DNA from 3 places in the Alkaliphilus flagellatus genome. Region 2 is predicted to be linked to each of the others. Evidence: riboswitches for the same ligand, from Rfam matches in the RefSeq annotation. Region 2 holds a riboswitch; each other region holds the start of a gene.
What was found. Region 2 has a riboswitch for thiamine pyrophosphate ahead of thiT (energy-coupled thiamine transporter ThiT). Riboswitches for the same ligand answer to the same signal wherever they lie in the genome.
Positions count from the first base shown of each region.

Region 1: another riboswitch for thiamine pyrophosphate. It lies ahead of thiD (bifunctional hydroxymethylpyrimidine kinase/phosphomethylpyrimidine kinase); the one in region 2 lies ahead of thiT (energy-coupled thiamine transporter ThiT).
Region 3: another riboswitch for thiamine pyrophosphate. It lies ahead of thiW (energy coupling factor transporter S component ThiW); the one in region 2 lies ahead of thiT (energy-coupled thiamine transporter ThiT).

Region 1 covers NZ_JAHLQK010000001.1:418,853-429,000, reverse strand. Annotated here, with positions in the region: gene KQI88_RS01910 (HlyC/CorC family transporter) at 326-1,570, shown strand; TPP riboswitch at 1,900-1,998, shown strand; TPP riboswitch at 2,085-2,184, shown strand; gene thiD (bifunctional hydroxymethylpyrimidine kinase/phosphomethylpyrimidine kinase) at 2,314-3,126, shown strand; gene KQI88_RS01900 (NUDIX hydrolase) at 3,126-3,611, shown strand; gene KQI88_RS01895 (YaiI/YqxD family protein) at 4,018-4,461, opposite strand; gene KQI88_RS01890 (MerR family transcriptional regulator) at 4,701-5,465, opposite strand; gene KQI88_RS01885 (hypothetical protein) at 5,564-5,737, opposite strand; gene KQI88_RS17950 (helix-turn-helix domain-containing protein) at 5,856-6,083, opposite strand; gene KQI88_RS01875 (D-serine ammonia-lyase) at 6,101-7,384, opposite strand; gene KQI88_RS01870 (aminopeptidase) at 7,603-8,835, shown strand; gene KQI88_RS01865 (glycosyltransferase) at 8,974-10,148, opposite strand, start outside.
Region 2 covers NZ_JAHLQK010000002.1:289,426-299,573, reverse strand. Annotated here, with positions in the region: gene KQI88_RS06335 (sigma-54 interaction domain-containing protein) at 1-717, opposite strand, end outside; gene KQI88_RS06330 (molybdopterin-dependent oxidoreductase) at 975-2,942, shown strand; gene KQI88_RS06325 (MATE family efflux transporter) at 3,170-4,537, shown strand; gene KQI88_RS06320 (dUTP diphosphatase) at 4,556-5,041, opposite strand; gene KQI88_RS06315 (SEC-C metal-binding domain-containing protein) at 5,141-5,638, opposite strand; gene KQI88_RS06310 (methyl-accepting chemotaxis protein) at 5,776-7,779, opposite strand; TPP riboswitch at 7,995-8,089, shown strand; gene thiT (energy-coupled thiamine transporter ThiT) at 8,167-8,793, shown strand; gene KQI88_RS06300 (class II SORL domain-containing protein) at 8,951-9,325, shown strand; gene cls (cardiolipin synthase) at 9,389-10,148, opposite strand, start outside.
Region 3 covers NZ_JAHLQK010000003.1:149,987-160,134, forward strand. Annotated here, with positions in the region: gene KQI88_RS08380 (sensor histidine kinase) at 1-736, shown strand, start outside; gene KQI88_RS08385 (endonuclease MutS2) at 1,406-3,364, shown strand; gene KQI88_RS08390 (phosphoribosylaminoimidazolesuccinocarboxamide synthase) at 3,588-4,274, shown strand; gene ymfI (elongation factor P 5-aminopentanone reductase) at 4,385-5,128, shown strand; TPP riboswitch at 5,222-5,335, shown strand; gene thiW (energy coupling factor transporter S component ThiW) at 5,568-6,077, shown strand; gene thiD (bifunctional hydroxymethylpyrimidine kinase/phosphomethylpyrimidine kinase) at 6,074-6,874, shown strand; gene thiM (hydroxyethylthiazole kinase) at 6,908-7,726, shown strand; gene thiE (thiamine phosphate synthase) at 7,713-8,348, shown strand; gene KQI88_RS08420 (sodium:solute symporter family transporter) at 8,422-9,837, shown strand.

The DNA.
Region 1 (10,148 bases), on a different contig from region 2:
TTAGTTAATGCATAATAAATGCACTAACTAAAAGTCTCGCTCTTTTAATATTTTTTATATATTAAAAGTAAATAGATCCAGGGTTTCCCCGGTTATGTTGAATCTATTTATTATGCTACTCCCTTTTAGTTCTTATATATTCATATTATACCGTAATAATAGCATATTATATGCCAATAAGCAATAGTTAATTAAACTCAGTTAAACTCAGGCTGATTATTCTGAAAATTAACCCTAAAAAAGTATCATTTTACTAGAGAATTTATGATATAATTATTTTGATAATATTTTAAGCATTAGAATAATATGAGGAGTGTGGTAAATTTTGGACCCTGATAGTATGTGGCAAATTATAGTTTTATTAGGACTTTTGTTTTGTTCTGCTTTTTTCTCTACATCAGAAACAGCACTTATGTCATTAAGTAAAATTCGTGTAAGATATATGGTAGAAGAAAAAGTAAAAGGAGGAGATTTAGTAGAACGACTAGTGAAAGATCCTAATAAACTTTTAGGTACAATTCTTGTAGGTAATAATATTGTAAATATTGGTGCATCTGCGTTAGCTACTTCATTAGCCTTAGATTTTTTTGGTAGTAAAGGTGTATTTGTATCAACAGGAATTATGACATTATTGGTATTAATATTTGGTGAAATAACACCTAAATCTCTTGCTGCACAATTTCCAGAAAAAGTTTCATTAAAGGTTAGTAAGCCTCTTTCTTTCATCGTTACTTTGTTAAATCCAATTGTTATTGTTCTTATGTATTTAACAAATGGAATTATGAATATACTAGGTATTAAAGCTGATAAAGCACAACCTATTATAACCGAGGAAGAACTGCGTACGATCGTTGCAGTTAGTGAGGAAGAAGGAGTTTTAGAAACTGAAGAAACACAAATGATACACAATGTTTTTGAATTTGGAGATCTTCAAATTAAAGATGTAATGATTCAAAGAACAGATATTGTTGCGATAGATATTGATCTTCCATTCCAACAGATTATAGATAAGGTTAAGGATGAGCAGTTTTCTAGATATCCTATTTATAAAGAAGGTATAGACAATATTATTGGAGTTTTAAATGTTAGAGATTTAATTTTCCTTGATAATAAAAAGGATAATTTTAATATAGAGGAGTATGTAAGAAAACCTTATTATACATTTGAATTCAAGAAAATTAGCGATACTTTTACAGAAATGAAGAAAAACAGAACCCATATGGCCATCGTGCTAGATGAATATGGAGGTACCGCTGGAATTATTACTATAGAAGATTTAATCGAAGAAATTGTCGGAGATATCGAAGACGAATACGATGAATTTGAAAGTGAAATCCAATTTGTTAAAGATGGTGAATATATTATAATTGGCAGTACCAAAATTAATTCAGTCAATGAAATTTTAGGTACAAATTTCGAGTCTGAGGATTTTGATTCCATTGGTGGCCTAGTCATAGAATCTCTAGGAAGACTTCCTAAATTGGGTGAAAAAGTAGAATATGATAATATTACACTTATAGTAGAGAGTATCGAAAGAAATCGAATAAAAACAGTAAAAGTTTATGTATAAAATAAAACCGATTGAGCAATATAAAATAATCTATGCCCTTGTGAAAAAATAAGTTACAGATAGGATATTCTCGAAGTGCCCAGACACAGTAGAAGGTGTTTTCGCAGATGAAGTGGTCGGTGTTAAATTTGATTACGCTTGTGGCAATTATGTCGAGAAATTCTTGAAACTCCAATCTTCCTCAAGAAGATTGGAGTTTCATTTTTCTTGCCATAAGGTTCATCCTTTCTAATTGTTGTATGGTATATAAAAAAAACCGCCACATTTGTGATGGCTGGAATTGAAAACAGGTTCTTGAACTCCTCCTCAAACGCTGTTATAATATATATTGAAGTTTGCGGGGGAACTACTTGTAGTTGAGAAGGTTAAACCTGACCCTTTGAACCTGTTGGTTAAGACCGACGTAGGGAAGCAAATCAATTATATCATTGTGTATATATAGTTGGAGTGCTTTTCAAATGAGAAAAGCACTCTATTTTTGTTTGAAAATAGGTGTCGAAAATTGAATATGGTTTATCGCTTGCGGGGGGACTACTTGTAGTTGAGAAGGTTAAAACCTGACCCTTTGAACCTGTTGGTTAAGACCAACGTAGGGAAGCAAATCAATTACATACTATGTTATTTATTGGGTGCTTTCCGTAATACGAATTGCACCCATTTTTTGTCTAACTATAAGGATAATCTGATTTCTGTTAGCACAGTATGATGATAATTATATATCCAATTTTAAAGGAGGATTTCTAATGAAAAAAGTATTGAGTATCGCAGGATCAGACTGTAGCGGAGGTGCCGGAATCCAGGCTGATTTAAAAACATTTTCTGCCCATGGCGTTTTTGGCATGAGCGTTATCGTGTCCATAGTGGCCGAAAACACAAGTCGTGTCATTGACATACAGGATGTTACGCCGGATATGATTCAAAAGCAGATTGACGCTGTTTTTGAGGATATTGAGGTTGATGCTGTAAAGATAGGTATGCTATCCACACCGTACTGTATGAAGGCAGTTGCAGAAAAGCTCCGTCAGTATAAGCCGAAGAACATTGTAATTGACCCTGTGATGTATGCAAAAAACGGGTGTCCGCTGATGAATCCAAATGCCGTTGATACGCTGATAAAGGTTGTTATTCCATGTGCAGACATACTTACACCGAACATTCCAGAAGCAGAAAAGATTTCAGGTATGACTATCAGCTCTATGGAAGACATGGAAGCTGCCGCAAAGCGGATCTACGAAATGGGTTGTCGAAATGTTATTGTCAAGGGCGGTCACGCTATTGGGAATGCCGTTGATGTTCTGTATGACGGCAGACAATTTTATCACTATGAAACATACCGTATCAACACCAAAAACACACATGGCACCGGCTGCACCTTTTCCTCTGCTATCACATCTAACCTAGCCCTTGGACTGCCTGTACCACAAGCGGTGGAACAAGCAAAGCAATATGTAACCACTGCCATTGAACATGCTCTTTCTATTGGAAAAGGAAATGGGCCAACTCATCATTTTTATGACCTGTATCGAAATGGTTTACAAAAAAGCGAGGTGCTTTAATGCCTGAACAATGGGATTTATATAATGTAAACAGAGAAAAAATGGGTATCCTGCATCGCCGAGGAGAGTCAATAGAAAGTGGATACTATCATCTAGTTGTCAGCATATGGATAATGAACAACAAGGGAGAATACCTGATGTCTCAACGTCATCCGAACAAGTTATATCCTGAATATTGGGAATGCACAGGTGGCTCTGTATTAGCCGGAGAAACAAGCTTGCATGGAGCTATTCGGGAAGTGAAAGAAGAATTAGGACTCTTCCTTGAAGGTAGGAATGGACGAATTATTTACAGCACCCGCAGAGAAGAAAGTCAAGATTTCTATGATGCATGGCTGTTTCATGCCGACGTTCCCATATCAGCTTTGACCCTACAAAAATCTGAAGTGATAAATGCACGCTGGATGACAAGGACGGACATTGATAATTTGTATCAGTCAGACAAACTTCATCCACTGCTGTTTTATTATATGGAAGTGCTGTAAATAAGAGATCATAAAAATGCAAATAATCATAACCAATAGTCATTTTTATTCTTGTCTAATAAGATATTTCGTCTATTATGACAAAAAGGAAGCAACTAAATTCTTGTTGCCTCCTTTTTTCATACCCTCTACTTTTACTATTTTCATCGTCTATAAGCTACTCTTAAATACTCCCTTATTGACCCATCAGAACAGAAGGTGTTGCCACAGATAAAATGATCTACATTAAATTTAACCACAGATATACATATCATGTCCAGAAATTCCAGAAAGCTTTATCTTAATGCTTTGTATTGTTGATAGACACATAGAATACTCTTTTCTGACAATAATCAAAATAAGATAAATGTCAGAAAGCAGCGTTTTTATGTCAACATTTTGCTCTCCTAATATTCCATAGTAAGATTTATTCCTTTGATAAATTAGACACTAGCTCTCTAAATTTTTGTTCAAATTGAATATCATTTTCCCTTGTTCGCTTTGGTATCTTTGTATATTTTTTATGTTTTCTTCTCATCTCTTGACCAATATGTCTTTGCATTAATAATTCATCTATATTATCATCAGTATAGCACCATCCATTTTGATTAATTGCTATAGCTCTTTTGGCAATAGCCATTGCAGCTACACCATAATCTTGAGTAACCACAATATCTCCCTCTTTTGTGTGATTAATTAAAGTAATATCTACTACATCTTTGCCTTGATCCACTGTTATAATTTCTGCATAATCATCATATAGATCATGACAAATATTTTTTATCATAATTAACTTTATATTGTATTGCTTTGCCACATTTAGAATTATGTCCTTAACAGGACATCCATCCGCATCAACTAATATCTTCATATGTTCTCCTTCTTTTTTCTATAATATTTTCTATAATTCTAATAAACTTTCTATATACATTTTATGTTTCCCTGCTTATTTTTTAAAATCTATATAGAACATTGCATTATCATTATATAGTAGCCTATATTTGTGTGGCGACATCAATGTATTTTATTGAACTCACTTTCGCCAATAAATAATATTGTAGCTCAAAAAAGGCGATTGGTTACCCAATCGCCTTTTAATTCTTTAAAATACTATTTTTGTATTCCTGTGTAAATCAGGATGGAATCTCTTAAAAATTCTGCTGTACCTGGTTGCTCTTTATCATAGTATGCTGTAAACCTTTCATCATCAACATACATTTGAGCAAGTCCAGCATGAGCTTCTTTGCTATATTCGGTCCAATAAAATGTTATCCACTTTTTGTGAAGCTCGGCCGCTTTTTGTGCTAATTCACCGGCTGGATCTCCAGTTTTAAAAGCCTCTTCCAAAGTCTTATTTAATTTCTCTGCTAGACTTGTTACTTCATCATATTCTGCTTGAGTCATATTTTTTAATTTTGCATTTGACTTGTCAATAGTTTCATTTCCATATTTTTGTCGAATTTCTTCACCATATTTCTTCTCATTATCATCAATCATTTTTTGCTTAAAACCTTCAAATTTTTCTTTATCACTCATTTTAATTCTCCCTTCTACTGATGCTATGCTCTTTTCAACATTAGCTATCAATAAATCTAATTGTTTTCTTTTTTCAAGGAGATTTTCACGATGTTCTTTAAGTGCATTTGCCCCATCAAAGGAAGGTGAAGTTATTATATTCTTTATACTATCTAAGCTTAAACCTAATTCTCTATAGAACAAAATTTGTTGTAACCTATTAACTTCCGCTTCACCGTAAATACGATATCCTGATGAATTGATTCTTGCCGGCTTTAGAATTCCAATTTCATCATAATATCTAAGGGTTCTGGTACTAATACCTGCTAAATTTCCTAGTTTTTGCACTGTGTATTCCATAATCTTACCTCCTTAAGACCAATATACACATTTACGTAGCGTCAATGTCAATAGTTTTTTATAAGTATTTTTGTGTATATGAAATTTCTAAAATTTAATTAAATAATTCCATTATTAAGTTTAGCTAGATCATTTCCAAAACCTGCCTTATCAAGACATGAAATGATTCTTTCTTGATCATCTGGTGCTTCACAAATTTTATTAGACAAATTATCTCTTATAGAAAAGGAAAGTAATTTAAAATCCTGAAATACGATGGCTAATAGTTTCATAATAAATATTACCAAGTATCATACAAATATCTATCTGTAGTTTGACGCATCCCTGACTATAAGCTAAATTAAGTGCCTCTAAAAATAATTCAATAGCTTCATAATATTTGCCATCAAGTCACTTTATGTAGCCTATTTGATTAATAACATATGCAGTATAATTTATCTTCTTTGCTTCTTCAAGTAAATTAATATCTTCACTTGGTACAATATTGCCCTTTTCAATCTTACTTAAATATGAAATTGAGCAAATTCCTTTACACAAATATTCCTGTTTCAGTCCTAATTTTTCCCTATTACTTTTTATTAATAACCCTGTTATATTTTTTCTGGTTTCATATAACACCTTAACAATTCACCCCATTATTTGTTCCTAGAATTTTTCCCCTCTGCATAATACTCTTTTCTTATACTTTCAGGCACCAAGCTACCACCAGTAGACCAGCACAGGTGGGTTGCATTTTCATTTTTATAAAAATCGGAAACAAATATAGGTCCTAAAAATCCAGCAAGAGCCGATGGTTCTATATAAATATCCTCTTCATCAACTAAGTCTGCTAAAAAACTATATAGTCTTTCATCATCTATAGTAAATGCTCCACTTAAGGTCTCTTCCATTATCTTACCTACAAAGGAAGATGGTCTTCCTACCGCCAATCCATCTGCAGCAGTCTTATTATCTAAACCTATATCCTCCACAGAAATTTTATCGTGAAGTCCAGTTGCTAAACCTAAGAGCATTGCAGGAGAATGGGTAGGTTCTGCAAAAAAGCATTGTACATCGTCACCATACATAAGTTTAAGACCATACGCAACTCCTCCTGGTCCACCACCTACACCACAGGGAAGATATACAAATAGTGGATGATCCTCATCTACAGCAATATCCATATCCTCTAGTTGTTTTTTAGTTCTTATACCCCCTACTGCATAGCCTAAAAACAAATTCTTTGAATTTTCATCATCTATAAAATAACTGTTAGGGTCAACATCCGATAGTTTTCGTCCTTCTTCTACAGCCTTTGAATAATCAGAAGCATATTCAACAACCTTAACACCTTTAGACCTTAAAAGTTCTTTTTTCCACTGCCTTGCATCTGATGACATATGTACAACTACTTTAAAACCAAGTTTTGCACTCATTATGCCTATACTAAGTCCTAGATTCCCTGTACTTCCCACTTGTATAGTATAGTTGGAGAAAAACTCCTTAAATCTATCTTCTGCAAGTATAGAATAATCATCTTCATATTTAAGTAATTCATTTGCAATAGCTAACTCTTCCGCATGCTTTAAAACCTCATATATTCCTCCCCTAGCTTTTATTGATCCTGCAATAGGAAGTAAATCATCTCTTTTCAGTATTAAATTGCCATAGATTTTTTTATTATAATTCTTTTCCATTCTTTTTTTCATATTAGATATTTTAGATATTGGTGACTCAATAATTCCATCCATAGTTGATGGAAAAACTATCTTTATATATGAAGTAAATCTATTTAGTCTCTCTTCAGCATCCAACACATCTTCATATGAAATTGGCAGCGTCTCTTTAACTTCGGCAAAGTTTTTATATTTTGGATTAAACCAAATTGTTTCTTTTAATTCTTTTAGTTCATCTACTAATAGTGAGTTTTTATTCTCCATAATGCTCCTCCTTAAAATTTTATACTCTATCAACCATAAATCTTAATATAGAATATTCTAATAATATATAATACTATTATATTTCCATTGAAAAGATAAAACAAGGTGACAAATTCCTTCAGATTTGCTCTATATAATAAAGCTAAAAATTTGAAATTATGCTAAAATATAATTATTACATAGATAAAATCATTTATAAAAGATTAGAGGGGGATATTATGGTAAATTTAGAGCAAAATCTTGAAAAGTATGCTGAGCTTGCTGTAAGAGTTGGTATCAATTTAAAAGAAAAAGAAGGTCTACTTATTGCTGGAAATGCTGATACTCTACCTTTAGCAAGACTTGTAATGAAAAAGGCTTATGAAGCAGGTGCAAAACATGTAGAGTTTCAGTTAGCTGATGACGAAATGAGCTTGATTAGATTTAAGCATGGAAAAGATTATGTGTTTGAAAACTTTCCACAGTGGAAAGTTGACTCCTTAGAGGCTATGTATAAAGACAATTATCATCATCTTTTCATTGCTGCGCCAGACCCAGAGTTATTAAAGGATATTGATGGAGACTTAGTTGCAAAAAGTCAAAAAACAGCATCTCTAGCAGTATCATCTGTTATGAAATATAGAATGACTGGATTTACAAAATGGTGTATAGTTGCTATGCCTTCATTAGCATGGGCAAAAAGTGTATTCCCAGATTTAGATAATGAAACTGCAATCGAAAAACTATGGGAAAAGGTCTTCGAAGCAACCCGTGTTGATCAAGATAATCCAGTAGAAGCATGGCAAATACACGATAACAATATAAAAAAATATAGAAACTTTTTAAATGAAAAGCAGTTTGAAAAATTAGTATTAAAAGCTCCTGGAACAGACTTGGAAGTATATCTTGCAGAGGATCACTTTTGGATGGGTGGATCTAAGGACAGTCAAGCTGGAGATCCATTTGTTGCAAATATCCCTACTGAGGAAGTATTTACTACTCCCCATGCTTTAAAGGTTAATGGAACTTTAAAAGCTACAAAACCACTTAGCTTAAATGGAAAAATTGTAGACAATTTTGGATTTACATTTAAAGATGGAAAAGTAGTTGATTTCTATGCTGAAAAAGGCTACGATGTTTTAGAAAAATTAATGGAAAACGATGAGGGTGCTAAATACTTAGGTGAAGTTGCATTAGTTCAAAATGACTCTCCTATTTCAAATACAGGTATACTTTTTAATAATACATTATTTGATGAAAATGCTTCAGTTCATTTTGCACTTGGTAGGGCATATGCATATGCTATGATAGGTGGTTCTGATATGACAGATGAAGAACTAAAAGCAAAGGGTGCAAATTTTAGTTTAATCCACGTTGACTTTATGGTAGGTGGGCCAGAGCTACATATTACTGCCTATGAAAAAGATGGTACCGAGGTTGAATTATTTAAAGATGGAAATTGGGTGTTTTAGTTAACTTATATAAGCCTGAGAATCTATTGTAGATTTTCAGGCTGTTATATTCTATTTAATAAGAACATATCTCACATAAAAAAATTATTACAAAATAATCATTTAGCGAATAAAAATAGGACTCACTCTATTACATTTTTATATAAGCTCTTCATAAAGTTCAATCGTTCTATGTGCTACTAAATCCTCATCAAACATTTCTTTGCACCATTTTTTACTCCAAAGTCCGATTTTTTTACGGTCTTTTGGATTGTCTAGTAACAATCTAATTGCTTTCCCTAATGTAATGATATCTGGTTTTTCAATTGCATCATGATCACCAAAGTATGTTTGCCATTGTAATTCCTTCATCTCTTCAGATACAATACCTACATATCCTTCATTTCCTATAGATATGACAGGCTTACAGCAACTCATAGCCTCAAGTGCTACCCTGCCAGTTCCAACAACAATATCGCTTTCTAAATAATACTGAATCACGTCAAAGCTTGCACCCTCAAGATGAAGCAAATCTCTTCCTATACTATTATTTATCAAATCTACTTCTCTTTTTATTATGCTGCTATCAGGACCATCACCCACTACAATAGCATATAAATTTTCATATTGTAATGCAAGGTTATGACAGCTAAAAATAAAATTTTCTGCAGCTATAGTTTTGTTCCATGCCAATCTACTACAATATGTTATAACAATCCCATCATCTGGAATATTTAGTTTCTTCCTTATAGTATTATCTTTTTTATCTTTCGTTTGTTCCTGTATATTTATTCCATTAGGTATAACAATAACCTTATCCTTTACCCTCTTTCCTAGTTGACCACATATCATTTCCTTTACTGGTTCACTAACAGCAATTATAGAACTAGCATTAATACATGTACTATAGAGAACATCTTTAGGATAAAATAGTCCATGCAATGTAACAATATAAGGAATATTATATTTCTTATATATTTGATTAGCAATTGACATGCTTCCGAATAAGTGACTATGAATAAGATTAATATTTTCCCTATCAATAATTTGCTTTACTGTATTTAACAGTCCAAATATATGTCTATTTGAGATGTAATCACCTTTAATTGGTACTTTTACAATCTTAATCCCACTATCCTCAAACATTCTAGTCAATGGTCCCCCACTAGTTCCAACAACAACATGTATACCTTTATCAATTAAACTCTTAACTAAATTAAGTACATGGGTTTCAGTTCCACCTATATTTAATGAATCTATTAGCATAAGTATTCTCTTATCACTTCTTTGATTTAAGTTTATATTGACCTTATTTATTTTAGCATTTTGATATA
Region 2 (10,148 bases):
ATCTGCAAGTTCAAATTTCCCTGGCCGCCCTCCTCTTATGGCTCCAGTGAAAGCTCCTTCCTCATAACCAAATAACTCAGACTCTATTAAATCTCGAGGAAGAGCACCACAATTAATTGCTACAAAGGGACCATTTCGCCTACTACTTTCATTATGTATTGACTGAGCAAATACTTCCTTTCCCGTACCACTTTCTCCAGTAATTAGCACAGTGGACGGGCTATTAGAAATTTGTTTAGCATAGTTAAGTAGCTTAGAAAACTCTTTATTTTTTCCAATAATTTTATCAAATGTATATAAGGCTTGTTTCCCCATAACCTTATTAGCTAGATTTCTAACACTTTTTATTTCATTAATCGTACAAACGATACCTTCATATTTATATTGCTCACTTTCAATTATCGGATAGGCGCTTAATATACAATGGATTCTACCCTTTTGACCCTTTATAAAAGCCTCTTCCTCTAGATAAGTAGTTTTGTTGCTTACACTCTGTTGAATACTTTCCCATTTCTCAATAATTTCACTAACATTTACCCCAAGAACCTCCTCTTGACTTAACCCTAGTATTTCACTGGCAGTACGGTTTATTGTCTTAATATAACCATTAGGCCCAGTGGTAAAAATGCCTGTGCTAATAGAATCAATAATAGTTTCTATGTATTTTTTTGCAACTAATAGTTTATGATTTAATTCTTCCCAAGATTTTGTTTGCATAAATACCAACTCCAAAATTAATATAGGTACATACGTCACCCATTGTTACTGTAATTCTCTAGTACTAAAATTACACAATACTTTATTTCAATATATCTCTATTATAATTTTACATGGATTGTATATATAAGTCAAAATAGTTCGACTATTTGGTGCGTATTTATCCATTATCTATTTTTTTTGCCAATCAATTGATATAATTATATATACGTAATATAGAAAGATGATAGGATACGAATGTAGAAAGGAAGATACTTGTGAAGAAAATTAAAACTGCCTGTTCCTTGGACTGTTGGGATGTCTGTGCTATAGAAATAACTATGGATGGAGATGAAGTTATCAAAATTCAAGGTGATCCTAACCATCCTATTACAAAAGGATTTTTATGTCAAAAAGGCATTAATCATATCGAAAGAGTAATGAGCCCAAATAGAATAACTAGTCCTATGAAAAAAATAAATGATAATTGGATTTCTATCAGCTGGGAGCAAGCTATAGAAGAAATTGCTTCTAAGCTTAAAGATATAAAGGACAACTACGGTTCCAATTCCCTAATACACTATAGAGACTCTGGTCATAGTGGTCTATTAAAAAATATAGATACTGCATTTTTTAATAGTTATGGAGGTGTTACCTCCCCTAAAGGTAGTCTATGCTGGGGTGCCGGAATAGCTGCCCAAACCTTAGACTTCGGTAGGGCTTTAAGCCACGATCCAGCAGATCATTTGAACTCTAAAACTATTATAGTTTGGGGCAGAAATCCTGTTTATACCAATATGCATCTAGTACCTTTTTTGAAAAAGGCTAAGGATAATGGAGCCAATATAGTAGTTATAGATCCTATTAAAACCGCAACTGCTCAAATGGCTACTCATCATTACCCAATACGTCCAGAGGCTGATGGTTTTTTGGCATTGGCTATGGCAAAACTGATACTTGAAGAAAATCTATATGATACTACCTTTGTAGCTAGTTATAGCAATGGCTTTCATAGTTATTTTGAATATGTTAAAGGTCTTAATTTAAATGACTTAATAGATAAAACTGGTCTTTCATTAGAAAACATAAAAGAATTAACAGACCTATATGCTAAAAATAAACCATCTTCTATTATTTTAGGCTATGGTCTACAACGATACTATAATGGTGGTAAAAATATTAGGCTCATAGATGCGCTAGGTGCTTTAACAGGAAACATAGGTGTTGAAGGTGGAGGTGTTACATATGCCAATAGATATATTTCTAGATGGATTGATAACAATTATGTCGATAATAAACTACCCTACGAGCTTCCTAGATTTAAGCGCTCCCTTTTTTCACAATATATTTTAGAAGATAACCCTGGCAATATAAAAGGTATATTCGTAACAATGAGTAATCCAGTATTGCAACTTCCAAACACTACAAAAACAATAGAAGCTTTTAAATCTATTCCTTTTAAAGTTGTTATTGATCACTTTTTAACCGATACAGCTCAACTGGCAGATTATATACTACCATGTACTCACATTTATGAGGAGGAAGATTTTATTTCTTCATCAATGTGGCACTCTTATTTCTACTATACAGAAAGGGTACTGCCACCCCGCAAAAATGTAAAAAGTGAATTTGAAATATTTAACTTACTAGCTAAAAAAATGAACATGATAGGCTTTTTAGAAAAATATCCCGATGAAAAAACCTATTTGGAAAGAAGTTTAGCTCCTTTATTAAAGGATACTGGCCTTTCATTAGAAGATATGAAGGGAAAAAGATTAAAACTGGATGGAAATAATATACCTTGGAAAAACAAGATTTTTGCTACACCTTCTAAAAAATTTCAATTTATTAATCCAATTGAAGATGACTTAGAGTTTATTTCCTACAAAAATGATAATTATCCACTACATCTATTAACATTACATCCTAAACACTCTTTACATTCTCAGCATTTTATAGATGAGCACTCTGGAACATTACCTAAAGTATATGCAAGTAGCCAAACTTTTAAAGAATACAATATAGATGATGGAGAAGAAATCATATTATCATCCCAAAACGGAAGTATAATTTGTGTAGCATCTATAAATGAAGGAGTAAGCCAAAATGTGTTAATGATATACGAGGGATGGTGGTTGAAGAATCAAGGGGTAAATAATTTAACACCAATGGGTATATCCGATATTGGAAATCAAGCCGTTTTTAACAACTGTATGTGTAAAATCGAAAAGAAAAAAGGTTTTTGAATTTTTAAATAAATCTGCTATAATATATTTAGCGTATCTAAATACATGAACAAAGGCTTCTATCAAAGCTTTTTAAATTGGAGAAGCTTTTGTTGAAATGCATTTTATGGAAAGTATATATTAATAAGTCTTATACTTTCCTATACGTAATAGAATGGATTTTCAAAAAGAAAGGAGTTGGCAATACATCCCATATTGAAATGGGTACTGCTTTTGCCTAAAGAAGGATGAACTACAAAGAAAAACAAAAACTCATCTTAGAAGGAAACATGTCTAAGGTTATATTAACCTTAGCGGCCCCAATTATGTTTAACAATTTGGTCCAAACCCTCTACAATCTAGCAGATACTTATTGGGTAAGCAAGCTAGGAACCCTAGAAATGGCCTCCATTACATTAGTATTCCCTGTAATTTTTTTAACCCTATCCGTGGGAACAGGTATTAATGTTGCTGGAACTGCTTTAATATCTCAGTATGTTGGCTCTAACGGAGAAAAAGATGCAACAAGAGTGGCCACACAGATGTTTAGCTTTTCTGTAATTTTATCTATTATTCTTGGTATTATAGGTTATTTTTCTACTCCCTACATAGTAAAGGCTATGGGAGGAAATGGTGATGTATTTACCTATAGCACTGAATATTTATCAATTATGTTTTGGGAAATCCCAGGTATGTTCCTCTTTCTTGTTTACACTTCTATAAAGCAAGGTCAAGGAGATACAGTTACGCCTATGGTTTTAAATGTAATGGGTGTAATTCTTAATATCATTTTAGACCCAATATTCATATTTACCTTTGGAATGGGTATTAAAGGAGCAGCAATAGCAACGGTTTTATCTAGAATGATTTTTGCATTATACGCTATTTACACTTTATTTGCCCAGAAAAACGGAATTTATTTAGACAAAAACAATTTAGGATTAGATCGAAAAACCCTTGGTGAAATTATTAGTATTGGATTACCTGCTTCCTTAGGTCAATCGGCAGCAGCTTTTGGATTTGTTATTTTAAATGGATTTGTAATTTCATACGGAGCAGATACTTTAGCAGCCTTTGGAATAGGAAATAGAATTAACTCCCTAATATTAATGCCTGTTATGGGAATTGGCAATGCTCTTGCTACTATTATTGGTCAAAACTTAGGTGCAAATAAAAAAGATAGGACTACATTAGCTTTTAAAACATCAATGAAACTTTCTACTATATTTATGATTGTTGGTGGTATCATCTTATTTACTGTTTCTCCAAATATTGTATCAATATTTGTAAAGAATGATCCTGAAGTTTTTAGACAAGGTACAGAATACTTAAGACTTATATCTGCATCATTACCACTAATGGGATTCTTCCAAGTGTTTGTAGGTACCTTCCAAGGCTCTGGCCATACTATATATGCTATGATGATGGATATGGGTCGTCTATGGGGTATACGCATTCCAATGATTATGTTATTTAAAAAATATACGCAGTGGGGCCCTAGTGGTGTTTGGTATGCTATGGTACTTAGTAATGGATTAATCTGTATTTTTGGTCTTATAGTTTATCTAAGTGGCAAATGGCAAGAACAAATAATAAAGAAGAAGGCACTTGCTTAGTGCCTTCTTCTTTATTACTTAATATCCTTCATCCTGTCTTTGATGGTTAATTCTATTCTTTTCCAAATAAGAGGCATATATTTCTTCCTCTGTAAAATCTAATTTTTTCCCTAATAATAGGAAATGATTAAATAACTTTTCATAGTTATCTATTACAGGCTCATATTGAAATGTAATAATGCGGGTAAATATATTTTGAAATTGATCTATTAGATCATTAGAATTATTAATTTGCTTTAAATTAATATTTGTTAATCCACTATCCAAGCCTATACTTAAAATAAAATGAAGACAGTCTACATATTCCTCTAAAATAACCTCCTTAGAAGAAGCTCCTTTATTACTCCAAAACTTAAAACAACGAGTTTCATTAGCTAATTCTCCTAACTCTACCTGCAGAGCTAATATTTTATATGGAATAAGATTTTTATCATTAAGTTCATGTTCTCTATGTATACGATCATCTAGTTGCTTTTGTATTTCATATAATTTAATTAAATCCATTTTAATCCTCCATTCTATATAGCATACCCAAAATTTCTATACTGCTATCCAAAATAATAAGACTGCCTACTAATCTATAGACAGTCTGATATATACTAGTTATTTACCACAACACTTCTTATATTTTTTGCCACTACCACAAGGGCACACTTCATTTCTACCTATTTTGTCTTCTTTAACTACAGTTTTAGTAGAGTTATAGGATTTTTTGATTTCTTTTTTCTTTTCTTCAGTAAAAATATTATCCCACTGAGGTAAAGTATAAAGCCATTCAGCATTAGCCTCTAACATATTATAATACAGCTTTTCTAAATCGATGTTTAACTCTACAGTACTATTTTCATCTAACTCTTCTAAATTGATTTCTGACTGAAGACTAGTATTGATTCCATCAATAAATCCTACAAAAGTAACATTGTCAACTCCATATTCTTCTGCCAAGCCAGCAAGTATCCCATTTATAGTAGTTGTAGGACCTTCTAAAACTTTTTCATATATCGCTTTTTCTACTGCACAATATTCGTTCCAGAACTTAACTGCTTGCTGTTCCTCTGTATGTTCAAAGGCAATTTGTTTCCATTGACTATATAAGCTCATTTCTCTTTCTCCTTCTCTAAATAAACTTTGACCGTTATTATTATATTATATTGTATTTATCCTTTCAACTATATTCCTATAGTTTTGATTTTCTTACCAATTATTTTATATTTCTTTTTTATTTAATAAAATATATATTAGCTAATCTTGAACTTTGAAATTACTTCTTTTAATTCATTAGATAAGTTAGCCATGTCATTGCTAGCACTAGAAATTTCCTCCATGGAAGCTAATTGTTCTTCTGTAGAAGCAGAAACCTCTTCAGTTGCAGCTGCATTTTCCTGAGCTATAGCAGATAGATTTTGAATAATTCCTATTATCTCGTCCTTCTTTTCTGCCATATTTTTGCTAGCCTCGTTTAACTCATTCATCATCGCTTTTGTCATTATAATAGCATCTGAAATTCCATCAAAAGCATTTTTAGTCATTTCAACACTATTTTCCTGATCTCTAGTAATCTCAGCCACATTAGTAATAATTTCAACTGCAATCTGTGAATTGCTTTGTAGCTCTCTAACTACTTCTTCGATCTCTTTAGTAGAATTACTAGATTGCTCTGCTAACTTTCTTATCTCTTCTGCTACTACAGCAAATCCTCTACCAGCTTCACCTGCTCTTGCGGCCTCTATAGCAGCATTTAAAGCTAATAAATTAGTTTGTTCTGCTATACTTTGTATAACCTTACTTGCTTCATCGATTTTTTCCGAACTAGCATTTGTCTTTATAATTCCATCATGTACTTTTTTAATAGCATTAATATTTTCATTAGTTTTATTTGTTAATTGTGAAACAACAGCTGCTCCATCATCCTTTAGTTGCATAACTGCATCTGCCTGCTTCATCAGCTCTACCATACACTCTAACTCTACTTCAATAATTTCTCCTAATTCATCAGTGTTTCTTACTCCTTCTTCAGTGTTTTTAGCCTGTTCTGTAGCCCCTTCAGCTATTTGTTCTATTGTTCTTGCTACTTCTTCTGCAGCAACAGAGGACTCTTCAGATGTAGTGGCTAAAATTTGCGAAGAAACAGAAACCTGGTCTGCAGAATTTCCAACAGCACCTATAAACTCCCTTAAACTATCTATAATTGATTGTAGAGATTCTGCTAAAGTACCTACTTCATCATTTCTTTTTAAAAGTTTATCCGGTATATTTTTTGAAGCATCTAAATTAGCAATTTGCTTTGCATAGTTTGCACTTTCAACTATAGGTCTAGTTATTGAACCTGATATAATATAAAATACAATTAAGGTTATTGCAATAACAATTAATGTCAGTATAACAATAGTATTTAAAACACTATCGCTCCCCTGTCTTATTTGATCAACCGGTACCTTAATAGCCAAACTCCAATTTGGAGTGCTATCAATAGAGGAGAATATTAAAAGACTTCTTTCATCATTTGCATCTTTATATATTTGTGTACCTATCTCGCCAGATGCCATTTTTTGTGCTGCTTCTTCTAGACCCTCATACCCATTTTCAGAACCAGTATTAAGGTTTAATTTTAATCTTATTTCATCATCAGGATGAGCCAAAACTAAACCAGTACCGTCTATGATCATACCAAATCCACTATTTCCTATATTAATATCATTAGCAATTTCTGATAGCTTATCAATTTTTATTACCCCAGCAAAGACACCAATTAATTGTCCACCTTCATCCTTAACAGGATGTACAATTGTTACTATTGGCTCCTTTGTTACTTCGGATATCATAGGGTTAGATATGTACATTTCTTTCTTTTCATCTACAATAGCCTTATAGTCCTCTCTATTTCTTATATTGCCTGAACCACCAGTTGTTGTATAAAAATTTCCATCTAAGTCAGCAAACCACATTAATAAGAAATCTTCTCTTAATTGGGTACCTCTATACTCTAAATAGGGTTTTATTTCTTCCCAATTACCAGACCTAATAATTTTTTCTGATGATATTGCTTTAACTTCATGACTATTTCCTTGCATCCATTGAGATATTTCTCCATCTCTAGCGTCAGCTACCTGGGTTATCATGCTTTCGGTTAAAGGTATAATAGTATCACTAACTTGTGTGTAAACAAAAAATCCCATTATTACTAATAAAGTAGTAATTGACAATCCAAAAAACATTATAATTTGCTTACGTATAGATTTCACAGTTTTTTCCTCCTAATAAGAAATTAATACCAATATATAAATATGTTACTATTTTATCATATATTGTAGAATTATGTAATATTTTTATATATAGTATAAGCTATTTATATATATATAGGTATAAAGTACTAGTTTTATAGAACAAAATAATACTTATCTCTAAATAAATATCTAAGACTTATTTTCGAAATTGTGTTATAATAAAAGAAAAAAATATTTATCGCTGGGGGTGCCATGTGCTGAGAGGAGTATTCCGACCCTTAGAACCTGTAGGTTAAAACCTGCGTAGGAAAAGCGGATTCTATGTACATTATTAACGTGAAAAGGCTTTCTTTTCACGTTTTTTATATGCATACAGTGATAGATACAAAGAAAGGATGTATTATTATGTTTGAAAAATTACTAGAACTCAAGCCTATAACCATCATCATTTTAGCTTCCTTAGTATTAATTTCTGTAGCCTTTGCTTTTAGAAGAAAAAAAGAGGTTCAAAAATCTAATTATACTCAAGTAATAGTATATGGGAGTTTATGTGTAGCCCTATCTTTTGTTCTTTCCTATATACGTCTATATCGTTTCCCACAAGGTGGTAGTATAACACCTGCAAGTATGTTACCTATGTTTATTTTCGCTGTAATGTTTGGTCCCGGTCCTGGAATTTTGGCTGGATTTGCCTTTGGTATGATCAATATAATCCAAGATCCATTTATAATACATTGGGCACAATTTTTTCTAGACTATCCTTTAGCCTATGGAGCCTTGGGACTAGCTGGATTATATCGTAAAAACATTGCTATATCTTGTCTTATAGGAGGATTTGGTAAATTCTTTATGAGTTTCCTATCAGGTGTTATCTTCTTCGGCTCTTATGCACCAGAGGGTATGAATCCACTACTTTACTCACTTATAGTAAATGGATTAATAATTGGAACTGATACATTAATTTGTGCTATTATTAGTCTTATACCTCAAGTGCAACATGCTATAAAACAGATACAAAAAGTTTCAATATAAATAATAGTTTAAAATTATATATTAAAATAAAGAACTGCAAAAGTAGTTCTTTATTTTATGAATAAAATTGTTATAAAACTAAAATAATGGTTATATATATAACTGAGGTTATAATGATTAAACTTAAACACATAACATATAAGGAAGGATGATTTTAATGAAAACATTTGGTCAATTTTTACAAAGCGGAGATTGGAAAGGTGAAAAACATGTTCCAGTAATACATGCTCCTGAAAAAGTAAAGGCAGGAGAAACTTTTGAATTAAAAGTATCTGTAGGTGATGCAATAGGTCATCCAAATACATTAGAACACTACATATCTTGGTTTAAAGTATATTTTCATGCAGAAGGCGCAAAATTCCCAGTGGAGCTTGCTAACTTCACATTTACAGCTCATGGAGAGGGAGAAAACTTTACAGAACCTGTAGGATGCACTAGTGTAAAATTAAATAAATCCGGTACTCTTTATGCTCAAAGCTACTGCAATATCCATGGCGTATGGGAAAGCAGCCAAGAAATCGTAGTAGAATAGTTTTTTCTTGTAATATAATAAAAGATCTAGGGATGGTTTTTGTGCTACTCCCTAGATCTTTTTCTATAGTATAGGTGAAAAAACTCTAGCTATAGACTCTTTAACCTTGTGTATAAAGGGCCTTTTTTCATATTCATCTAACAGAACTTCCTTACTAACCCTTAAATCTTCTATAAAATCTCTAGCTATTTTGTAATTTACTTCTTTATCATAGATAAAGGCATTTACTTCAAAATTTAGATTAAAGCTTCGTATATCTAAATTTGCTGTACCTATAGAAGTAAAGTTATTGTCTACAATAAATACTTTTCCATGAACAAAACCTTTACCATATTGATAAATCTTTACCCCTGCCTCTAGCAACTCAATAAAATGAGACTTAGATGCCCAAAATACAGTTTTGTGATCTGGTTTAATCGGAAGAAGTAATCTAACGTCTACACCTCTTAATGCAGCCGTTTTTAATGCAAGTAAAATACCTTCATCTGGAACAAGGTATGGAGTTGTAATATACAGTCTATCCCTCGCACTATTAATAGCAGAAAAATATGCTTGGTGGATAGATGCCCAATAGGAATCTGGACCACTAGATGCAATTTGCACAATTTTTTCTCCACAATATCCTTGAGGTGGAAAATACTTTAAATCATCTATAGTTTGCTTAGAAACAAAGTACCAATCTGCTAAAAATATTCCTTGGAGTACATATACAGCTTCCCCTTGAAGTTTTAGATGGGTATCTCTCCAAAAGCCCATATTTTTATTTTTTCCTAAATATTCATCCCCTATATTAATTCCGCCAACAAATCCTACTTTACCATCT
Region 3 (10,148 bases), on a different contig from region 2:
GGCTAAAAACTTGAATAATATTAATAAAGGATTTCGATTAGCTGTAGATAAAGAAATAAAGAGTCAAAGGATGAAATCAGAGCTTATTTCAAATGTATCCCATGATCTTAAAACTCCGCTTACATCTATTATTACCTATGTAGACTTATTAAAAAATGAAGATATCGACCTAGATACCCAAAAAGAGTATATTAGTATACTTGATAGGAAATCACAGAGGTTAAAGGTATTAATAGAGGATTTATTTGAGGCAAGTAGGGCTTCTAGTGGTAATATTGAGCTTTATTTAGAAAAGGTAGATGCAGTTGCCCTCTTTAGACAAACATTAGGAGAATTAGAAGAAAAAATAAATGATAGTAACCTTCAATTTAAAATAAACACACCAGAAAATAAAGTGATGTGTAATTTAGACGGTAGAAGAACCTATAGAGTATTCGAAAACATTTTGACTAATATATTAAAATATGCAATGGAAAGCTCAAGAGTATATATAGATATTATAGAAAACGAGTATGAGGTAAGCTTTATATTTAAAAATATTTCTGCTTATGAGATGAATTTTGATGCATCTGAAATTACAGAACGTTTTACAAGAGGGGATGAATCCAGAAATACCGAAGGATCAGGACTTGGACTTTCGATAGCTAAAAGCTTTGTAGAACTTCAAAATGGAAAGTTAGAAATAACTGTAGATGGAGATTTATTTAAATTAATTGTTACATTTCCAAAGGCATAGGAATTGCATAAAGTATCTAGTTATGTAAAGTACATGGTTTGCATAACTAGATCTTTATTATTAAATTATTTGATTTTTTTGAAATACTATTGCAAAATATGTAAATAGTAATATAATAAATATATATTATAAGAAAGGGAGTATGTTGATGTCCGAGGTTGTTTTTAACTAAGTAATTGAATAACGGGTCTTAAAGAATTTTAAATTTGCCTATTTATGTAGGTTTATTTGTTGTGGATTTTTTAGGACTTAAACTTAGTAAAAACGCGGTTCACAGTCTCCTTATAATATGTGAAGATAATAATCCGTGCTTTGTCACGGTATTTTTATGCCATTTTATTGTATGAATAAGCTTATTTAATAATATCTAATTATTTATTTGATATATAGGTTTAGTGTACAATTATTAAAGGAAGTTTTAGGCTATAGGTGAGCTCTAGTTACCTATAGCCTTTTTATTGCTTAGGAGAGTATAAATTTTTAGTTATTGAGAGATTTTTAAAGAAGTACAAGGTCAGTAATATTTTAAGCACTTGAAATTTTGAAGCTTAAGCTTTAAAATTGAGTGCGCCATGAGTCGATGCGATAGCATCAGACGAATTTTTTTACTAAGTTAAGATCCCTAAAAATCCTCTAGAAGTTTTTAAAAAAGAAATGGAGGAAATGAAATTGAACAGTAAAACAATTGAACTATTAGAATATAACAAAATAAAAGAAATATTAAAGGGATATGCCTTATCCAATATAGCTAAGGAGAGGGTTGAAAGGTTAGAACCTTTATTAGATCAAGCAAGCATCGAAACGGCTATGAAGGAAACTACAGAGGCTAGAGCTATTGTAAACATAAGCTCAAGTATACCTATTAATAGCTTGTCAGGAATAGATATTGTAAGAGATAAGTTCACTAAAGGCATGGTTCTTTCACCGGAAGATTTAGAAATGTTAGCAGGGCTACTAAAAGAAATAAAAAGACTAAAAATTTTTATGAAAGATAAGAATTATGTTGCACCTACTATTAGTCTTTATGCATTATCTACCTATGAACTAGATGAAGTAAGAGAAGAAATTGAAAAAGCTATTGTTAGAGGAAGAGTAGATGATAGGGCTAGCTCAAAGCTTTTTAAAGTAAGAAAGGATATAGCTATTTTAGAAAACAAGATAAAAATTAAGCTGGAAGACTTTTTACGGAATGACAGATATAAATCATATATTCAAGATTCACTAGTTAGTCAAAAGAATAATAGATATGTAATTCCTATAAAAACCGAGCATAAGAAACAGATAGAAGGAAGTATTCATGATAAATCTCAAAGTGGATCAACGGTCTTTATTGAACCAGAAGAAGTTAAGAAAATGCAGGACAAATTAGAAATGTATAGGTTCGAGGAAGAAAAGGAGGTCTATAGAATTTTATCAACTCTATCAGTCCTTGTATGTGAAAAGGAAAGGGAAATTAATATTAACATCGAAGTAATGAGTAATTATGACTTTATATTCGCTAAAGGTAAGTATAGTAAGCTTATAGATGGTAGAAGTGTAGATTTTAATAATAGAAACTATATCAATATTAAGGGGGCTAAACATCCACTAATTGGCAGAGTAGCAGTACCCTTGGACTTTGAAGTTGGCAAAAATTATAAAGGTGTAATTATAACAGGGCCCAATACTGGTGGTAAAACCGTTACTTTAAAAACAGTAGGACTATTAACTATGATGGCTCAATCAGGACTGCATGTTCCTGTGGATGAAGGCAGTGAAATAGCTATATTTGCTGATGTGTTAACAGACATTGGAGATGGTCAAAGTATAGAACAGAGTCTAAGTACTTTCTCTTCACATATTAAAAATATAATCACTATTTTAAATTGTGCAGACGAACATACCTTGGTAATATTAGATGAACTGGGAGCAGGCACAGATCCAGGTGAAGGAATGGGTATAGCTGTTGCAGTATTAGAGGAGTTATATAATAAAGGTGCTATTATATGCGCTACAACTCATTATAGTGAAATAAAAGAATTTGCTCAAAATCATGAAGGCTTTATAAATGGTTCTATGGCATTTGATATTAATACTTTAAAACCATTATATAAGCTTAATATAGGTAAACCGGGAGAGAGTAATGCATTTTTAATTGCCCTAAGACTTGGTATGGATGAAAAGTTAATAGGGAGAGCCCATACAATTACCTATAAAGAGCAAAAGGATTATTCTCAATATAAAGACCAATATGAAGTTATTATTAAAGATGAAGTAGAGGTAAAAAAGCATTTAGAACAGGTTGAGAAGATAAAAATAGGCATTAATAAAAGTAAAGAGGCTGAAAAGAGTAATAAAAAAGAAATGTTCAATGTAGGAGATTGTGTTTTTGTAAGCTCTATGAACAGAACAGGAATTATATGTGAAGGTGAAAATGCTAAGGGTGAGTACGGTGTTATGATTATGCAAAAAAAGATTAAGATAAACAAAAAACGCCTATCACTCTATATAGAGAAAAAAGAACTCTATCCAGAGAATTATGATTTTGACATTGTGCTTAAAACCAAAGATTATCGGAAGAAAGATAAATTAATTAATAAAGGACATGGAAAGGGGATTTCTATAGAGCTGGAGGAAAGAGATAAATAATTAATTAAAAGCTGGTGCAATATAGGCTATAGAGCTGTTTTCTTTATTACATGAAATTAAAATATCGTATAAAATACCTTAATAACTGTATAAACGTTCTAGTATATTCGTATATTTTTTAAAATTTTATATAAAACATTTGGTTTTTTGAAAAAATTTAATGTATAATAAGTATTATAATATATAACGGTTATAAAATTTAAACAAAAAGGAGCTAATGAATATGAAGCATGTTTATACAGGAAAAACAAAGGACGTATATGCTTTAGAAGACGGAAATTATCTACTTAAGTTTAAAGACGATGTAACAGGAGAAGACGGTAAGTTTGATCCGGGAGCGAACACAGTTGGGTTAACCATAGATGGAGCAGGCAAAGCAGGGCTTCGATTAACAAAGTTTTTCTTTGAAATATTAAGGGAAAAGAATATACCTACCCACTATATTGATGCGAACATTGAAGAAGCAACTATGACGGTAAAACCTGCTACTGTATTTGGTAATGGAGTTGAGGTTATTTGCCGTTACAGAGCAGTAGGAAGCTTTCTACGTCGTTATGGTATGTATGCTACAGAAGGTCAACCATTAGATGGCTTTGTGGAAGTTACACTTAAGGATGATATCCGTCAAGACCCGCCTATTTCAGAAGATGCTCTTCATATGCTAGGTATTTTATCTAGAGAGGAGTACAAAGTGCTGAAAGATCTTACTAAGGAAATAGGAAATATAGTTAAGGAAGAACTGGCTAAAAAAGGAATAGATCTATATGATATAAAGTTTGAATTTGGTAGAGTAGGAGGAGATGCCCACGTCGCTTTAATAGATGAAATCTCTGGTGGGAATATGAGGGCATATAAGGATGGAGAGTATATAGAGCCATTAGAATTAGAGAGATTAATGATAGTAGAGTAAAAAAATATAAATAATAGGCTCCATTATGGTAAAATTAAAGATATAAAGCCATAATGGAGCTTTTTTATAGTCTAGGAAAGTATAAATTTTTTAATTGCATAAGAAAGAAGATGAAACTAGTGAATAAAACTGTACTTATAACTGGAGGTTCAAAGGGAATTGGATCAGCAATAACAAAGCTATTCGCGCAGAACAATTATAATGTAATAATAAACTATTTAAAGTCTGAAAAAGAAGCTCTTGATTTACAGTTGAGCCTTTTAAAAGAAGGATACAATGCTTTGGCATACAGAGCGGATATTACAAAAAGAGATGAAGTTGAAGCTATGATTAATGAAGGTATAAAAAAATTTGGGACTATAGATGTAATAGTAAATAATGCTGGTATTTCTGAGCAAAAGTTATTTACTGATATTACAGAGCAGGAATGGGATAATATGATGAATGTACATATTAAAGGCATGTTTAATTGTTCTCAATGTGCCCTTCCACATATGATTAGTAGGAAACAAGGCAAAATAATAAATATATCTTCTATATGGGGTATGGTAGGTGCTTCTTGTGAAGTCCACTATTCTACAGCAAAAGCAGGAATAATTGGTTTTACAAAAGCTTTAGCCAAGGAATTGGGACCTTCGAATATTCAGGTAAATTGTGTTGCACCTGGTATTATTGAGACGGATATGAATAGCTTTCTTGATGAAAAAGAAAAGGAATGTTTAGTTGAATGTACACCTCTATTAAGATTTGGTAAGCCAGAAGAAGTTGCTCAAAGTGTTCTTTATCTAGCATCGGATAAAGCGGATTTTATAACAGGGCAGGTTATCGGTGTTAACGGAGGATTTGTTATATAATTTTAAAGCTATAGCTTTTGTAACTTATTTGTTTTTATTGATTATAAAAATACTATGTGTTATTATGTTGGTATAAAATAAAACTAAATTAGAATTAAACACTGGGAGAGCTGGAAAGGCCAGCTGAGAGAAAGACCCTATAATGTCTTTGATCCCTAAGAACCTGATCTGGATAATACCAGCGTAGGAAAGTGTATTTGTATTGGGCATTTTATTATATGCGTAATTAAGCACAAATCCTACAATTGGGTTTGTGCTTTTTTTATTAGTATAAGAAAGTATACTTTTTTGCTATAGTGAGCTAATTAAGAAAGCAGAAAGCTGGAAGTATTTTAAGCACTTGAAATTTTTAACGAATGTTAAAAATTGAGTGCGCCATGGGGCATTGCGTTAGCAATAGCGGAATTTTTCTGTTTTTTGCAAAAAGGAGAGTGATGAAATGGATTCAAAAAAATTAACTACAGCATCTTTATTAACGGCAATTGGGGTTGTAAGTGCTCACATTATTTATTTTCCTATAGGAGTATCAAAGGCTTTCCCGGTTCAACATGGCATTAATCTTCTAACGGCTGTATTGTTTGGACCAGGCTATGCAGTAGCAGTTGCATTTGTAATTTCTCTCATAAGAAATTTACTAGGTACTGGATCATTGCTTGCTTTTCCAGGAAGCATGATAGGTGCATTCTTAGCTGGGATTTTGTATAAAAGAACAAAGAAATCTTTTTATGCTATGGTTGGGGAGGTATTCGGCACTGGTATTATAGGTGCAATAGTTTCTTATCCAGTTGCAAAATATTTTATAGGAAAAGAGGCTGCAATGTTTGGATTTGTAGTGCCTTTTGTTTTAAGCTCCTTAGTAGGTGTAATTATAGGATATTTTATTTTTAAAATGCTTTTAAAAACAGGTTTTGTTAATAGAGATATAGAGAAAAGGAGTGCATTTAAATGAAAAAACTATTAACTATAGCAGGTTCAGATAGCTGTGGAGGAGCTGGAATACAGGCAGACTTAAAAACATTTTCAGCTCATGGAGTATTTGGAATGAGTGTTATTACAGCAGTAACTGTCCAAAACACTCAAGGAGTTTTTGGCGTACAGGATATTTCACCGGATATTATTCAAAGACAAATAGAAGTTATTTTTGATGATATTTCTGTAGATGCAGTTAAAATTGGTATGGTTTCTAAAACAGAAACAATAAAGACAATTGCAGAAACATTAAGTAAATATTCAATTCAAAATTTAGTAGTTGACCCTGTAATGGTTTCTAAAAGTGGGTTTCACCTATTACAACTGGAAGCTAAAGAAGCTCTAATAACCCATCTATTACCTATGGCAACGGTAGTAACTCCTAATCTACCAGAGGCTGAAGTTATTACAGGGCTAGAAATAAATACTTTAGAGGATATGAAAAAAGCAGCACATATAATCTATAAAATGGGACCTAAATATGTATTAGTTAAGGGTGGACATTTAGAAGATGAAGCTGTAGATATATTATACGATGGAACAGTATTTACTTATTATAATTCACCTAGAATAGACACTAAAAACACCCACGGTACAGGTTGCACATTATCATCTGCAATCGCATCTAACCTAGGTAAGGGACTTTCCATTGTCGAAGCTATAGAAAAGGCAAAAAACTATATAACCATTGCAATCGAAAATTCTTTCTCTATAGGTAAAGGCGTAGGACCTACGCACCATTTCTATGAGTTATACAAAAAAGCTGGACTTTTATAAGATAGATTACTTTCAAAGTGTAGGGGGTTAATTATGAAGTTATATGGATATCTTTATGAAATTCTTGAAAATGTAAAAAAGAATAAACCACTTGTACATCACATTACAAATTATGTTACAGTTAATGATTGTGCAAATATTGTACTAGCTTTAGGAGGAAGTCCTGTAATGGCAGATGACCCAAAGGAAGTTGAGGAAATGGTATCAATTGCATCTGCACTGGTATTAAATATAGGCACATTAAATGAAAGAACTATAGAATCCTTTATATTAGCAGGTAAAAAAGCCAACACATTAAATATTCCAGTAATATTAGATCCTGTAGGAGTAGGTGCAACAACTCTAAGAAATAAAGCAGTAGAGAGAATTTTAAGGGAAGTAAAACTATCTGTGCTTAGGGGTAATATGTCGGAAATTAAAAATATTTATGGGATAGAAGCCTTAACTAGAGGAGTAGATTCTATAGATAATCCATTAGATGGAGGAAAAGAAATAGCTATAGAGCTTTCAAAAAGGTTGGGGTGTACTGTTGCAATAACAGGAGCAGTAGATATTATTTCTGATGGAGAAAAGGTCTATTATATCAATAATGGCCATGAAATATTATCTAGCATAACAGGCACAGGATGCATGAGCTCATCTTTAATAGGTGTTTGTTGTGGTACAGGAGAAGAAAGCCTATATGGGACAATTGCAGGAATTATGATAATGGGTATTGCAGGAGAGAAAGCACATAAACGATTAAAAGAACAGGAAGGATTAGGAAGCTTTAAAGTTTACTTAATTGATGCAATAAGCAAATTTGAGGCAGAAGATATTAAAGAAGGGGGAAAGATTAATGAAATCCAATAGAAATATTAATTATGGGCTTTATTTAGTATCCGATAGAGATGTTTTAGATGGAAGAGACTTTATAAGGAGCTTGGAAGAAGCTATTTTAGGTGGTGTAACGCTTATCCAGCTTAGAGAAAAAAATGCTACTTCTTCAGAGTTTTATAGCCTTGCAGTTAAGGTTAAAGAGCTCGCATCTAAATATAATATTCCTCTAATAATTAATGATAGGATAGACATTGCTCTAGCAGTAGATGCCGATGGGGTTCATGTGGGGCAGGATGATATGCCAGCAAATGTTGTAAGAGATATTCTAGGAAAAGATAAAATTGTAGGAGTCTCTACTGCAACATTAGAAGAAGCCCTAAAGGCTACAGAAGATGGGGCTGACTATATAGGGGTAGGGGCATTGTTTCCTACAGATACTAAAACGGATACTCGTATTGTAACATTAGACCAGCTTAAAAATATTAAAGAAAATATAAGCATTCCAGTAGTTGGAATAGGTGGTATTAATGAAAACAATATAAAATCCGTAAGCGACACAGGTATAGACGGAGTTGCTATAGTTTCTGCTATATTAGGTAAGGAAGATATTAGGGAAGCAGCAGTAAAATTATATAATGATTTTGCGCGAAAATAAATAAAAGTTTAGTTCAAATGGGTCTTAGAACCCTCGGCTATGAAATAAATACAAATGCAGGAGGTATAGATTAATGATTTCATATTTCAATATAATGGCTTTATTGGCATTAACAGTTGTTACTTTTACTATTATAGGTGTTCTATATAGTAGAGGGAAAATAGAAACCATGGATGATTTTCTAACTGCTAGGGGCAGTACAGGATCGAAAATATTATCTGCCACATTTCTAGCCTCATTCCTTGGGGTATTTATATTATTTACACCGCCAGAAGCAGGGTCAATTGGTGGAATTATAACTATTATAGGCTATGCAATAGGTGTAGCTAGTCTTTATTTTGCATTTTTAGTTATAAGCCCTAAAATTAAAGCTTATTTACCAGAAGGAAGCACATTAAATGATTATGCTTTAAAAAGATACGGATTTAAGATGTATATACTAACAGTATTATTATCTATATTTTACATGTTTGTACATTTAGTGGCAGAGCTTACGGCAATAGGCTTGGTGGCATATGAGCTGGCGGAAGTACCCCTACTTTATACCGCTTTATTTATTGGAATTGGAACATTAATATATACAGCCTATGGTGGACTTAGAGCATCCATGTTTACAGATATGATTCAAATGGTTTTAGTGGTAATATTATTAGTAGTAGTGACTATTGGAGTTATATATTATGGTGGAGGAATTGGAGAAATCCTAGGTAAGGCTACTACAAATGCGCCTCATTTATTTGATTTTAAAAACTGGGGTGGAATTGAATATGGTCTAACACTTTGCATTGGAGTATTTGCAGCTAACCTATTTCATCAGGGCTATTGGCAAAGAGTATATGCAGGTAAAGATGATAAAACACTTAGAACATCCTTAATTACTTGCATATTAATTGCTCTTCCTATAATGATGCTAACTGGATTGTTAGGAATTGTATCAACTGGACTTGGGGTTGCAGAAAGTCCGTCAGTTGCACTGTTCTCACTAGTTTACAAACTTTTCCCTAGTGGACTAATAATAGCTGTTTTTATGCTAGCCTTAGTTTTAGTAATGAGTACGGTAGACACACTTTTAAATGCAATGGTTGCCACATTTACAATAGATAGCCAAAGGATATTTAAAAATATTAAAAAGGAATCTTTATTAACCTTTGCTAGGGTTATGACGGTGGTACTAATTTTACCTGCAATCTTAATAGCATCAAAGGGATACAGTGTTCTTTACCTTTTCTTTGTTGCAGACCTAGTATGTGCTGGAGTATTTTTCCCATTGTTCTTTGGACTCTTCAATCCTCATTTAACAGAAAGGATCGCGCTAGCAGCAGCTGTACTAGGAGTAGTTTCAGGAGTACCATTCTTTGTAGCTAACAAGCTATTAATAGCATTTGCACTGCCAGTTATTACTTCAGCTACTATATGTATAATTGGTTCTATAATTACCAAACAATCTAATGTTTCAAAGAACAGCCTAGCTCCTGCTAAAGATCACTAAAGTTAAGTGTAGAAAGGTTTTTAGCTTCCTTAAGATAAAATATATAAATAAAGCCAGCTCTTTGAAGTGTACTCCAAATGTTAGATATGAAAAACTAATATTTGGAGGTACACTTTTATTAGGAGCTGGTTTTATTTATAACACATAGGAAATTATGTACTTTCTAAAGCTGTGTATAAGTCATAATTTCCGTAACGTATTCAACAAAATCAACATTGAGAATCTTTGAAAAAGATTTTGTTATATTGATATAGAAAAGTAATAGTGGGTACATATATTAATTAATACTATTTGCACTAAATAAAGATTGG